Regions from separate parts of the Pantoea phytostimulans genome, predicted to be linked through region 3. Evidence: predicted binding sites of a transcription regulator. Region 3 holds the regulator's gene; each other region holds the start of a gene.

Region 1 (3,409 bases), 460 kb from region 3:
AGCAGCATGCCGAGCACAATGGGCGTTTTACGCGCAATATTCAGTGAACCGGTTTTACGCATCAGCCAGTCCGAAATCACGCCACCTAACACCCCACCAAGGAAGCCGCAAATTGCCGGGATTGAGGCGATAAAACCGGCTTTCAAAATCGACATACCACGCGCCTGAACCAGATACACCGGGAACCAGGTAATAAAGAAGTAAGTTAAGGCGTTAACGCAATATTGGCCGAGATAAATCCCCAACATCATGCGCGAAGTCAGCAGTTGTTTGATTTGAAACCACTTCTCGTCCCAGCTCACTTTGTGCTCGGACTTTTTGGCATCCATGTTGATCAATGCACCACCCTGCTCCATATACTCCAGCTCGGCTTTATTCACGCCCGGATGATCGGTGGGATCGTGGATCACTTTCAGCCAGATAAAGCTGAGGATGATGCCCAATCCACCCATGAACCAGAACACGTGTGCCCAACCAACCTCAGAGACCAGCCAACCCATGATAGGTGCGAAGATCACTGTGGCGAAATATTGCGCTGAGTTGAAGATAGCCACTGCCGTACCGCGCTCCTGTGCAGGGAACCAGGCGGCGACAATGCGGCTGTTTCCAGGGAAGGATGGCGCTTCAGCCAAGCCGACCAGGAATCGCAACATAAACAGCGAAACGATGATGCCAAAGCCGCTGAACACATCGACGAAACCCTGTAGCAAGGTAAACAACGACCAGGTAAAGATGCTCCAGAAGTAGACGCGTTTTGAGCCGAAGCGGTCGAGCAGCCAACCGCCAGGGATCTGACCAATGACATAAGCCCATGAGAACGCAGAGAAGATGTAGCCCAGTCCGACCGAATCCAGACCGATATCTTTGGACATCGCTGAACCGGCAATCGAAATGGTGGCGCGGTCCCCGTAGTTGAATGAGGTGACAATAAATAACATCACCACAATCCAGTAACGCGCATGGGTACGTTTTTGTACCGACTCCGCGGTCTGGCTATAACTATTCATGATGCACTCCTGAATTGCATACCCTTAATAATTCGAGTCGCAGGAAGACGGCAAGCTCGTGAAACCCTGGAAACTTACTTGGTAAGTGCCCGGGGTGAGCAAGCGCAGGCAACACACCAGCGGCTCGAAGTGTGACGGGTATAGCGTTCACGACTTTCGCTCTGACTGCATACACATCGCGTTGGGTATCAGAGAGAAGTTGGGTTAAACACGGCGATTTTTTTATTGGCAAATCGAAAGTACGTCGTGACAAATAACCTAACGTTGGATAACGGAAATCAGTATATGAACAGGATTTAGCGCTGACACTGGATAAACGCCTGAGAATAACGCGGCGTTAATATCAATTATCTGGCGTTTGCACATATGGCTGCGGCACGGCTCACGGAACCCGGAAATAACCTCCCGATTTGGTGCAAAACAGCGTTCAAAGAATGGGCTTTGTGAGATTCTTCACTTGCTTTTGGTTGTTCACACTAAATCAGCGTTTGAAAACGCCTCAAAGCCAGACATTTGCACAATGCGTGGCCAGCAGCGTCTCCTTATACTGAAGTCGGCAAATACTGAGCGTGTGACAAGTAACATCATTACACCGCGCCGCAAAAGTACGGCGCGAATGACTGGAAGGTGAGCGATGACCCTGAACCCGACTGAACAACCGCTCTACATCAAAGTACATGAAGCGGACAACGTCGCCATTGTGGTGAACAATCAAGGTTTACCGGCAGGCACGACTTTTGCCGATGGCCTGACACTGACCGAGCATGTGCCGCAAGGTCACAAGGTGGCGCTGAGCGCGATTGCTAAAGATGGCGAGATCCTGCGCTACGGCGAGGTGATTGGCTATGCGCTGCGAGACATTGCACAAGGGAGCTGGATTGATGAATCGCTGGTGGCGTTACCCGAAGCGCCACCGCTGGCCAGCTTGCCGCTAGCCAATAATATTCCCCCCGATCTTCCTGCACTCGAAGGTTATACCTTTGAAGGCTACCGCAACGCAGATGGCAGCGTCGGTACGCGCAATCTTTTGGGCATTACCACTAGCGTGCATTGTGTCGCGGGCGTGGTGGACTTTGTCGTGCAGCTGATAGAGCGCGATCTGTTGCCTAAATATCCCAATGTTGATGGCGTGGTGGCGTTGAATCACCTTTATGGTTGTGGCGTGGCGATCAACGCACCCGCTGCGGTGGTGCCGATCCGCACCATCCATAATCTGGCGTTAAACGCTAACTTCGGTGGCGAAGTAATGATTGTGAGTTTGGGCTGTGAGAAGTTGCAGCCGGAGCGCCTGCTGACCGGCACGCCTGATGTGCAGGCTATTTCATTAGATGACAATGACATTGTGCGTCTGCAAGATGAAAAGCTGGTGGGATTTGGTGCGATGGTCGATGAGATTTTGCAGGTCGCGGAACGCCATTTAAAACGTTTGAATCAGCGTCAGCGCGAAACGTGTCCCGCTTCTGAACTTATTGTGGGTATGCAATGTGGCGGTAGCGATGCCTTTTCCGGCGTGACGGCTAATCCCGCCGTTGGATTTGCTTCTGATTTGCTGGTGCGCTGCGGTGCAACGGTGATGTTTTCTGAAGTGACTGAAGTGCGTGATGCTATTCATCTGCTGACGCCACGCGTAATAAATGAAGAAGTTGGTAAGCGTCTGTTAGAAGAGATGGCCTGGTATGACAATTACCTCGATCAGGGACAAACCGATCGCAGCGCCAATCCTTCGCCAGGTAATAAAAAAGGCGGTCTGGCGAACGTGGTGGAGAAAGCGCTGGGGTCAATTGCTAAATCGGGTCGCAGTCCTATTGTTGAAGTGTTGTCAGCGGGTCAACGCCCGACGCGTCGGGGATTAATCTATGCGGCAACACCCGCCAGCGATTTCGTTTGCGGCACGCAACAATTGGCATCTGGCATTACGCTGCAAGTTTTTACCACCGGACGTGGAACGCCTTACGGTTTGGCGGCGATTCCGGTGATCAAAATGGCGACGCGTAATGCGCTGGCTGAGCGCTGGCACGATCTGATGGATATCAATGCTGGTACTATTGCGACCGGCGAAGAGTCCATTGAACAGGTTGGCTGGCGGTTATTCACGTTGATTCTGGAGATTGCCAGCGGCAGGAAACAGACATGGTCAGATCGTTGGGGAATTCGTAATCAGCTGGCGGTATTCAATCCTGCTCCGATAACCTGATGATAAAAGCGCGCTTTCCAGGGTGAAAGCGCGCATCTCATTACAGCAGTTTGCCCCAGCTTTCGACCCACGGTGATGTCACCGTTTCAGGCTCAGGATTCTCTGTGGCATCTACCAATAAAATCTCACCCACGCGTTGTGCACTTTGCTCTTGCAACAGTGCATCGAAGGTTTTACCTGCTCCACAGAAATGATCGTAGCTGCTGTC
Region 2 (3,409 bases), 140 kb from region 3:
TCACGGTGTTCACCAGCAGATTGGCTGCAGGTACTAATACTTTTACCGCCGTGACCTGCAATGCCGCGGGCACCGCCGATGCGGTTGAGTTAAGAAAGGCCACCACGATCATGCCGATAATGCCGCAGGCGATAGCCATTTTTTTCGGATCGTGCAGCGTTTCTGCCACGTTGCGATTCTTCACCATCAACGCTGCCGCGCCCCAGTTTGGAATGATGCGATGATCAACATCTTGCGTGAAGGAACCCGCCGCAACGGAAGAAGCCCAGGCGTTAAAGAAAAAACCGAGACCAAAGGAGAAGTGGGAAGCGGGATCGCCCTCACACGAGTTCAACTCGCCTAAGGTACGAAAAGCGCCCATGCCCTGCGTAGTGGGCGCATGGAACATACGTGCCGCACCCGCGCCAACGCCTACCCCCACTAATCCACCAATGATCAACGACTTAAACAAAATGATTAAAAACATATTTTTTTACCTTTGTTGTCGTCACTTACCCAAATACTCTGCGTTACTTAAAGGCGGCCAGCCTGAACCTCCACGCGTTGACTCAGTAAAGGAGTGGGACGCGAAGCTAACACCTCTGCAACCTGGAATTTGACGGGTAAATTTAGGGAGCCGCCGTGAACGCAACCTGTTCGGTATCGATCACGGTAACGCTGACGGTAATCTCCAGTTCAACGCTGTAGCTCCGCCGTTGGCGCGCCAAAAAGAAAAACAGGAATTTTTCGTTTTTAACGCTTTCCTGCGCACGTAAAACCCGCACATCTTCGGGCTCAATGCGCAACAGAATCTTTTGCGTCGCGCGCAGAACCTGGTTCTGCACGTGACTCAGCGCATCGGCGAATGCTTTCGCTTTGGTCTCGCCTTTACCCTGCACCGTCACCTGAGTAACGTATTGTTCTTTCATGGTTAGCTGCCGTATTTCTTGTTCCACGCCTGCACTAAGCGCTCGCCTAACTCTTCTTTGTCCATGAAGCCAAAACCTAAAACGGTTGCACCTTCATTAATGGCGGTAACGCCTTCGTCAATCGAACGCATGCCGTGCTTCGCTTTGTAGCCATATTTGTTCTGTGCGGTGATGGCACCTGCGCCGCCGCTGCCACAGAAGGAGATGCCAAAATCAGCGTTTTCCGCTTTCATGACGTCGCCTAACTTCATATCTGCCGCAACACCAGGAACAACCACCGCCCGGCCACCGGCTTTCTCAATGCCTGCCGCCACTTTCTGACCTTTACCTAAACGATCGCCAATCACTACAGTTACCATGTTGTGTTCCTCGGGTTATGTCTGCCTGGGCCGGATGTTTCTGCCCGTAACGTTTTCTTCGAGCCTTCACCGTCTTTGGTGAAGCCAGGTGAATTAATGGGTGCGTGCCACTTCGATATGAACGGACAGTAACCACGCCTCTTCGCGCGGCAAATTGCCAAACAGATCCACCACCTGCTGCGACAGTTGCATGGTTTCTGGAGAGATATCCTCAAACAAGTCAGCTTCAACCTCTGGCAGCGGCTCGCCGGTTAACGAGCGTGATGCCATCGCACGTACGTGAGAAACCAGCATTTGCTGCTGAACCGCATTGGGTTGAATACCGTGTTGCGCATAGATCACAGCGATCTGCTGCAGCACTTTGTCTGCCAGCTGCTGGACTTCCTCCGGTGGTGCGTCTTGCACCTGGACGCCGTTTTTACTCACCTTGCTACTCCTGTTGAAACCGGATAATTCGCGTTGAAAATAAATTACGTGGAAGCAGGCAAGCTTTGGAGACGCATCTTTTCCAGATGGAAGTGGAAATCGACGTGAGCACAGTGCGCCAGATCGCAGGGTGCGTGTTTAGTGTGATAAAGGTCGCGTTATGCGTGATGTGCAGAAAGGAAGCGATGATTATGCGTAAGTCATGCAGGTGAATTCGATTGGCAACCTGTTGAACCGTGAGGAAATAAGCAAAAGTTATGACAAAAAAAAGCCGGTCAGACGACCGGCACAGGAATTAGCGAAACTTCTTATGGTTAGCCGTGCGAATATCGTCCAGCTTTTTTGCTTCCGTTTTGGCGCCATCAATATTGTTTGATTTTGCCAGCTCGTTCACCACGTCGATCTGAGCAATTAGCGAATCCAGACCCGCATGGAAATCTTTGATCTGTGCACTGTCAGCCGGTTGGCCTTCCAGTTTTTCTGGCGTTGATTTCTTCGCATCCTGCGCCGCCGAACGCATTTCACTTAACGCTTTTTGCATCTCCTGCGCATCGTCAGTTTTCTTGACGATTTTAAGATTGGCATTCAGCGTGTCCATATCGTGTTCCAACTCAGCCGCGTAGAGGCTGGCGCTGGAGAAGAGCAGAGAGAGAGACAACATTGCAATCACATGCTTACGCATCGTTTTTTCCTTTTTATTGTGGTCAAAAAAAAGCAGCCAATTGGCTGCTTTCAGGAATCGATGTCTTTATTGCCCGGCAATTTTCATCTCAGGCAGTAATACCGAGCCGCACTGAATATTGCTGCGGGTTTCGATATCGTTACCGACAGTGACCATGTTGCGCCACATATCCTTGAGATTACCGGCGATGGTGATTTCGCTTACCGGATACTGAATCTCACCATTTTCCACCCAGAATCCTGCGGCACCGCGTGAGTAATCGCCGGTAATGGCGCTCACGCCTTGCCCCATCAGCTCGGTTACCACTAAGCCAGTACCCATTTGCTTCAGTAAATCGTCAAAGCTATGGCCCTGTCCGGCGATGCGCCAGTTATGAATGCCGCCCGCGTGACCGGTGCTGGTTAAACCTAACTTACGTGCGGAATAGCTGGTCATCAGCCAGGTTTGCAGCACACCTTCTTTGATGATGTCACGCGCCTGGGTGCGCACGCCTTCGCTGTCGAACGGCGTAGAAGCCAGCCCTTTCAGCAGATGCGGCTGCTCATGAATGGTGAGCCATTCAGGCAGGATTTGCTGACCCAGTGAATCCAACAGGAAAGTGGATTTACGGTAAACGCTGCTGCCGCTGATAGCGCCAACCAAATGACCAAACAAGCCGGTCGCGACTTCAGGGGCGAAGATCACCGGCGCTTTCATGGTAGAAAGTTTACGCGGTGCCAGACGCGACAGCGTACGCCGTGCGCATTCTGCACCGACCCATTCAGGGCTTTTCAGATCCTCGAAAGCGCGACCAATGGTGTAAGCGTAATCACGCTCCATGTTGCCATCCTGCTCAGCAATCACACAGCTGGAGAGCGAATGGCGGCTTGAGCAATAGCTTTGCAGCATGCCGTGGCTGTTGCCAAAAACTTTGATCCCGACGTGGCTGTTAAAGCTGCCACCTTCGGTATTGGTGATGCGCTTGTCCGCTTGTAACGAGGCTTGTTCCGCCTGCGCGGCCAGCTCAATAGCGCGATCGGCATCGATCTCCCACG
Region 3 (3,409 bases):
ATTTTACGAAGGCCTGCACGGCGGCGTTATGACAGCGCAACACAATGTGGCTGAAAACGTCGATTTACTGGTTGGCGTAGTGCCGATTGTGAATCTGGAATGGATTCAGAAGCTGGTGCGTGATACCAGCGAGCGCGGGCATTCACGTGAAGCGGTGATGGATTCAGTGGTGCGTTCAATGGAGGATTACATCAATTTCATTACCCCACAGTTTTCCCGCACGCATATTAACTTCCAGCGCGTTCCTACCGTAGACACGTCAAACCCGTTTGCCGCACGCACCATTCCGTCGCTGGATGAGAGCTTTGTGGTGATCCATTTTCAGGCGTTGGAAGATATCGATTTTCCTTATCTGCTGGCGATGCTACAGGGATCGTTCATTTCGCACATTAATACGCTGGTGGTGCCGGGCGGCAAGATGGGATTAGCGATGGAGTTGATTATGGGGCCATTGGTAAAACGATTAATGGAAGGTAAGCGGATTGAATAAATATCTACCCTAAATAATTCGAATCGCAGGAAGATGGCAACGAATGAATCCTGATGAGCTGATTAAAGTAGATGTTACCGGTGAATGCGGGCAGTCAACGCACCAGCAATTTGAAAAATGATGGATAGAGAGGCCGAGAGTCGGCCTCCAGCAATTACCGTTCTTTCACTTCATAGCTGTGGGTCATTTCTACCCCTTTACCCAACATGATCGCGACTGAGCAATACTTCTCAGCCGAAAGATCGACAGCACGTGCAACCGCTTTGTCAGCCAGCGCTTTGCCGCTGACAATAAAGTGCAAATTAATATGCGTAAAAATACGCGGCGCTTCTTCGCGACGTTCGGACGTCAGCTTCACCTCGCAATCCACTACATCATTGCGGCCTTTCTGCAAAATGGTGACCACATCAATCGCGCTGCAACCGCCCGCTGCCATCAACACCATTTCCATTGGGCTAGGGGCTTTATCGCCGGCGTTGCCGTCCATCAAAACCTGATGACCAGAAGAGGATTCACCAAGAAACGTTAGACCTTCAACCCATTTCACTCTTGCCTGCATGATTTAGCTCCCAGAATATGCTGATTTGCCGCCAGAGTACGCTTTCACCTGGTAAACAGCAATCCAGAGAAATCCGCACTTTGCTGAAGCGAGACAACACAAGACAGTCGGCAAAAGCTGTGCTACAAACAGAGCTGAAAATATTTTTCGTCACTCGATGACGGAGCCGGGAAGAATTAAGCGCACTGCGCCAAATGCAGCCCGAATAATTTCCAAAATGGAAAATGCTTTACGCTTTCATCGCCTGACAGGGAAACTGTCCCCTGTATTTTGGGCACGATTACAACAGAGGATAATAGCGAATGGTTCTCGGCAAACCGCAAACAGACCCTACACTCGAATGGTTCCTGTCCCATTGCCATATTCACAAATATCCATCCAAAAGTACGCTGATTCACCAAGGTGAAAAAGCTGAAACGCTTTACTACATCGTGAAAGGTTCCGTTGCGGTTCTGATCAAAGATGAAGAAGGCAAAGAGATGATTCTCTCCTATCTGAATCAAGGCGATTTTATCGGCGAGCTTGGCCTGTTTGAAGAAGGTCAGGAACGCAGCGCTTGGGTACGTGCGAAAACCGCGTGCGAAGTGGCGGAAATTTCTTACAAGAAATTCCGTCAGTTGATTCAGGTAAACCCGGATATTTTGATGCGACTGTCGTCGCAGATGGCGCGTCGCTTACAGGTAACGTCAGAAAAAGTGGGTAACCTCGCTTTCCTCGACGTGACTGGACGCATTGCACAAACACTGCTTAATCTGGCCAAACAGCCAGACGCCATGACGCATCCCGACGGCATGCAAATTAAAATTACTCGTCAGGAAATTGGCCAAATTGTTGGTTGTTCACGTGAAACCGTGGGCCGTATTTTGAAGATGCTGGAGGATCAGAACCTGATCTCAGCACACGGCAAAACCATCGTCGTTTACGGCACCCGCTAATTCCTGTCACTCCCGGCGTGATGGCAACATCACGCCGTTATTATTTGCGCTGAGCTGATGTGGCGTCGAATCATTTATCATCCTGAGATCAATTATGCCCTGCGGCAAACGCTGGTCCTTTGCGTGCCCGTTGCGCTCGGCTGGCTGTTTGGCGATCTGCAAAAAGGTCTGCTGTTCTCATTGGTTCCCGCTTGCTGCAATATTGCTGGCCTTGATACGCCCCACAAGCGCTTCTTCAAACGCCTGATCGTTGGCGGCGGCCTGTTTGCACTTGGCAGCTTTCTTATTCAGTGGCTCACGCTGAAAGGCATTCCCCTGCCCGCGATTCTGTTTGTCGTGCCGCTTTTGCTGGGTGTAACGGGTGAGATCAGTCCACTTCACGGGCGTTTACTGCCCGGCGCGCTGATCGCCTCTATCTTCACCTTAAGCCTGATGGGGCACATGCCTGTCTGGGTTCCGCCGCTGCTCTACATTGGCGGTACGCTGTGGTATGGCCTGTTTAACTGGTTCTGGTTTTGGTTGTGGAAAGAGCAACCAATGCGTGAAAGCCTGAGTCTGGTCTATCGCGAGCTGGCAAATTATTGCGACGCGAAATACACCTTGCTGACACAACTCACCGATCCTGAAAAGGCGCTGCCACCTCTGCTGGCGCGTCAGCAAAAAGCAGTGGATTTGATTAATATCTGCTATCAGCAGATGCATATGCTGTCTGCCAACGGTGATGAAACCCATAAACGCCTGAAGCGGGCTTTTCAAGTTGCGTTGGATTTACAGGAGCATATTTCGGTCAGTCTGCATCAGCCGGAAGAAGTGCAAAAGCTGGTTGAGCAAAGCCATGCCGAAGCGGTGATCCGCTGGAACGCTAAAACCATTTCTGCACGGCTGCGCGTCTTAGCTGACAATATCCTTTATCACCAGCTTCCCGATCGTTTCTCAATGGATAAGCAGCTGGGCGCACTGGAAAAAATTACGCGCCAGCATCCCGATAACCCGGTCGGCAATTTTTGTCTTTACCATTTCAACCGCATCGCCCGCGTGTTACGTACGCAAAAGCCGCTCTATCAACGTGACTTAATGGCCGATCGCCAACGTCGCCTCCCGCTTCTGTCTGCGTTGCGTAGCTACCTAAGATTCAGATCCGCCGCACTGCGCACCGCCGGACGGTTTTCTGTGATGCTAATGTTTGGCAGCGCGTTGGCGATGTTTTTCAATATCCCCAAACCCTACTGGATTTTGATGACCATTATGTTCGTCAGCCAGAACAGTTACAGCGCCACGCGGGTTCGTATTCAGCACCGTGCGCTGGGTACTTTTGCTGGATTGGTGATTGCGGCCGCCACGCTGCGCTTCGCCGTCCCGGAATCGCTGGTGCTGTTGATCATGCTGGCCATTACTTTTATCAGTTATGTCTTCACTCGCCAGTTT
Region 4 (3,409 bases), 590 kb from region 3:
GACGTGATCACCATCGAAACATCTCGTTCAGATATGGATCTGCTGGAGTCGTTTAGAGACTTCGAATATCCGAACGAAATTGGTCCAGGCGTGTATGACATTCACTCGCCAAATGTACCAAGCGTTGAATGGATAGAAGCGCTGTTGCAGAAGGCGGCTAAGCGTATTCCAGAAGAGCGTCTGTGGGTGAACCCAGATTGCGGCCTGAAAACGCGTGGCTGGACCGAAACGCGCCAAGCGCTGGCGAACATGGTCACAGCAGCGAAAAACCTGCGTGGTGAAAAAGTGTAAAGGTGTGTTGAGTTGAATCTTTGGGGCGCTCAGGCGCCCCCTTTTTTATTGGTTAAGCGGATGGCGCAACACCGTATTGTTTAAACCAGGCCAGCATGCGCGCCCAGCCATCTTTGGCTGACTCTGCGTGGTAGCTGGGTCGATAATCGGCATTAAAAGCATGGCCTGCTTCGGGATAAACGATAATTTCAGCTTTGGCATTTGCAGCATGTATCGCCTGACGCATCTGCTCCACGCTTTCCAGGGGGATGCTCTCATCCTGCCCGCCATATAAACCCAGCACCGGCGCGGAAAGATCGACAGCAATATCTATTGGATGTTTTTGCTGCTTCATGGTTTTGTCTCCCATTACGCGGCCATACCACGCCACGGCGGCACGCAACTGTGGATTATGTGCTGCGTAAAGCCAGCTGATACGACCGCCCCAGCAGAAGCCGGTAATGCCCATCCGGCGAATATCACCGCCGTTACGCGCTGCCCAATTGGCCGCGTGATCGAGATCGGCGAGCACTTGTGTGTCGGGCACTTTGCTCACAAGTTCTTTAAATAGCGTGGGAATATCGGTGTACTCGTTCGGGTCGCCTTCGCGAAAATAGAGCTCAGGTGCAACCGCCAGATAACCCTCTAGCGCCAGACGGCGGCAAATATCGCGAATATGTTCATGTACGCCAAAAATTTCCTGCACGACGAGTACGACCGGCAATGCGCTTTCAGCGCCTTTGGGTTTGGCAAAAAAAGCAGGCATGTTCTCGCCCTGGCTTGGGACTGAGGTTTCGCCGAATTGAATGTCGGGGCTTTCAGTAAAAATGGTCGTAGAAGCAGTCGGCTGCACTGCAGGTGCAAAGCCGCCTCCCGCTGATTTTTGTGCCATATTATCTTCGGTTTTCATTGTTTTCTCCGTGCAAGCAATAGCGCAATCACGTAACTATAGCCTGGCCAGATTTCGCGCGGACCAGACAAGGGGTAACAGAGTCAGCAACAGATAAAATCACCTACCTCTTTAACATTGCGCTGACTGGCTTCACAGTACAGCTTGTAGCAGTGCGGGATGACTTAAACTCAAGGTGTGATATTGATCGCATTTTTTCTGATAAAAAATGTAACTTTCATTTTATGAAGTGAGTGTTATCACATATTTATCGGGCGGGCTGACGTAAAGTGGCGCGCTACTTTCTTTTAATCAGGAGTCTGAAATGACACAGTCTGACGTTTTCCACCTTGGTCTTACCAAAGCCGATCTGCAAGGGGCGACTTTAGCCATTGTGCCCGGCGATCCGGAGCGCGTTAAGAAAATCGCCGGACTGATGGACGATGCGCAGCATCTGGCTTCGCACCGTGAATTTACCTCATGGCTAGCAAAACTGGATGGTAAACCGGTGATTGTTTGCTCAACCGGTATCGGCGGGCCTTCCACTTCCATTGCGGTTGAAGAGCTGGCCCAGCTTGGGGTGCGCACCTTCTTGCGTGTTGGTACCACCGGCGCGATTCAACCGCACATTAATGTAGGTGACGTATTAGTCACAACCGCATCAGTGCGTTTAGATGGTGCCAGCCTGCACTTTGCACCGATGGAATTCCCCGCAGTAGCGGATTTTGCCTGCACGACTGCCTTGGTTGCGGCAGCAGAGGAGTGTGGCGCAGCTACCCATATTGGTATCACGGCATCTTCCGACACCTTTTATCCAGGTCAGGAACGCTATGACACTGTTTCAGGACGCGTCGTCAGCCGCTTTCAAGGTTCAATGAAAGAGTGGCAACAGATGGGTGTTCTCAACTATGAGATGGAATCCGCTACACTGTTAACCATGTGCGCCAGCCAAGGGCTGCGAGCCGGTATGGTGGCGGGCGTTATCGTGAATCGTACGCAGAAAGAGATTCCAGATGCGGCGACCATGAAACAGACCGAAAGCGATGCGGTGAAGATTGTTGTAGAAGCGGCGCGTCGCTTGCTATAACGCGCGCGGCAGCAGGTTTCAAGACCGGGCTTATAAAGGTTGACCTGCTGCTTCCCTTAAGATGCGCGCCATTTCAGCTGAACCTGAGAACTTTCTTATGCGCAATACGATTCCTGTACGTCGGCCGTCCTTTGGACCTAATCCCGCTGCGCTGCAAGCGCAAATGGAAAACAGCGCCGCGCGCTTCCGCGTCGCGATGAGCCAGAATAATTTCCAGCAGGCGATGAAATGCTGTGAAGAAGTTCTGCGTTTTATGCCTAATCAAATGCAAGTGCTGAGCGATTATGCGCTCTGCCTGATGCGTCTGGGTCAATACAATAAATCCTACAAGATTTACCAAAAAATCTATCAGGCACCTGCTGCATTGCGTGCCACCGCTTCGGAAACCTGGTTGGATGGCCTGACAGAAGTCTGCGGTTGGTTAGGTAAAAATGAAGAAGTGGCGCGTTATGGCCTGGAATCACTGAATCAGTCAGATGCACGTTTTAGTCAAGGCCAGCGCTACGCTTATCCTGCACCGCAACCCGAACCCATCGATCTTAGCCAGCCTGAACAAAACGTGATTTCGTTTAGCCTTTATGGTGGTCAGCCGCGCTATTGCGAAACGCTGATCAAAAACGTGGAGGTGGCACAAGAGTTCTATCCGGGCTGGGTTTGCCGAGTCTATCTTGACGACACCGTGCCGAAACATGTCTGGCAGCGCCTTGAGCAGCGGCATGTACAGTTAGTAGATATGTCGCATGAAAAAACTATTTTCCCTACGCTTTGGCGTTTCCTGGTGATGGATGATCCTGCGGTAAAACGCTACATCGTGCGTGACGCAGATTCCTTGCTTTCGGAACGTGAAGTGGCGGCGGTTAACGCCTGGCTAGCTTCGCCATACTGGTTCCACCATATGCGTGACTATTATTCACACACCGAATTATTGCTGGCAGGAATGTGGGGCGGCTGTCATGGCGTATTTAACAACGTTGAACAGTCGATGCGTGACTTCATTGCACAATATGAAGGCAGCGAACGCTTTACCGATCAGTACTTCCTGAAAGTCGCCTTATGGCCAACAGTGCGAGAAAGTATTCTCAATCACGATGATATCTTTCATTTTTATCAGGCGCAGCCTTGGCCAGCACATGCACCGATACGTTGGAAAACGGACAGTTTCC

What was found. Region 3 encodes CRP, which controls carbon source genes, mostly activating them, when cyclic AMP is high. Its sites were predicted from a motif close to ATGTGANNNNNNTCACAT; they were not measured.
Region 1: a site for CRP is predicted at 1,449-1,466, ahead of garD (galactarate dehydratase). Genes of this name have one in related genera too.
Region 2: a site for CRP is predicted at 1,835-1,852, ahead of ACF2G4_RS11910 (glycine dehydrogenase). Genes of this name have one in related genera too.
Region 4: a site for CRP is predicted at 1,356-1,373, ahead of udp (uridine phosphorylase). Genes of this name have one in related genera too.

The regions. Positions count from the first base shown of each region.
Region 1 covers NZ_CP173698.1:2,250,946-2,254,354, forward strand. The annotation lists gene ACF2G4_RS10450 (MFS transporter) at 1-1,007, opposite strand, end outside; gene garD (galactarate dehydratase) at 1,642-3,201, shown strand; gene ACF2G4_RS10460 (flavodoxin) at 3,242-3,409, opposite strand, start outside.
Region 2 covers NZ_CP173698.1:2,563,497-2,566,905, forward strand. The annotation lists gene ACF2G4_RS11895 (DUF4311 domain-containing protein) at 1-466, opposite strand, end outside; gene ACF2G4_RS11900 (DUF4312 family protein) at 609-908, opposite strand; gene ACF2G4_RS11905 (SFCGS family glycine-rich protein) at 911-1,267, opposite strand; gene ACF2G4_RS11910 (glycine dehydrogenase) at 1,361-1,693, opposite strand; gene cybC (cytochrome b562) at 1,989-2,375, opposite strand; gene pmbA (metalloprotease PmbA) at 2,442-3,409, opposite strand, start outside.
Region 3 covers NZ_CP173698.1:2,707,184-2,710,592, forward strand. The annotation lists gene ACF2G4_RS12715 (phosphoribulokinase) at 1-490, shown strand, start outside; gene ACF2G4_RS12720 (OsmC family protein) at 645-1,049, opposite strand; gene crp (cAMP-activated global transcriptional regulator CRP) at 1,352-1,984, shown strand; gene ACF2G4_RS12730 (YccS/YhfK family putative transporter) at 2,042-3,409, shown strand, end outside.
Region 4 covers NZ_CP173698.1:3,292,762-3,296,170, forward strand. The annotation lists gene metE (5-methyltetrahydropteroyltriglutamate--homocysteine S-methyltransferase) at 1-291, shown strand, start outside; gene ACF2G4_RS15420 (dienelactone hydrolase family protein) at 344-1,180, opposite strand; gene udp (uridine phosphorylase) at 1,485-2,246, shown strand; gene ACF2G4_RS15430 (tetratricopeptide repeat protein) at 2,344-3,409, shown strand, end outside.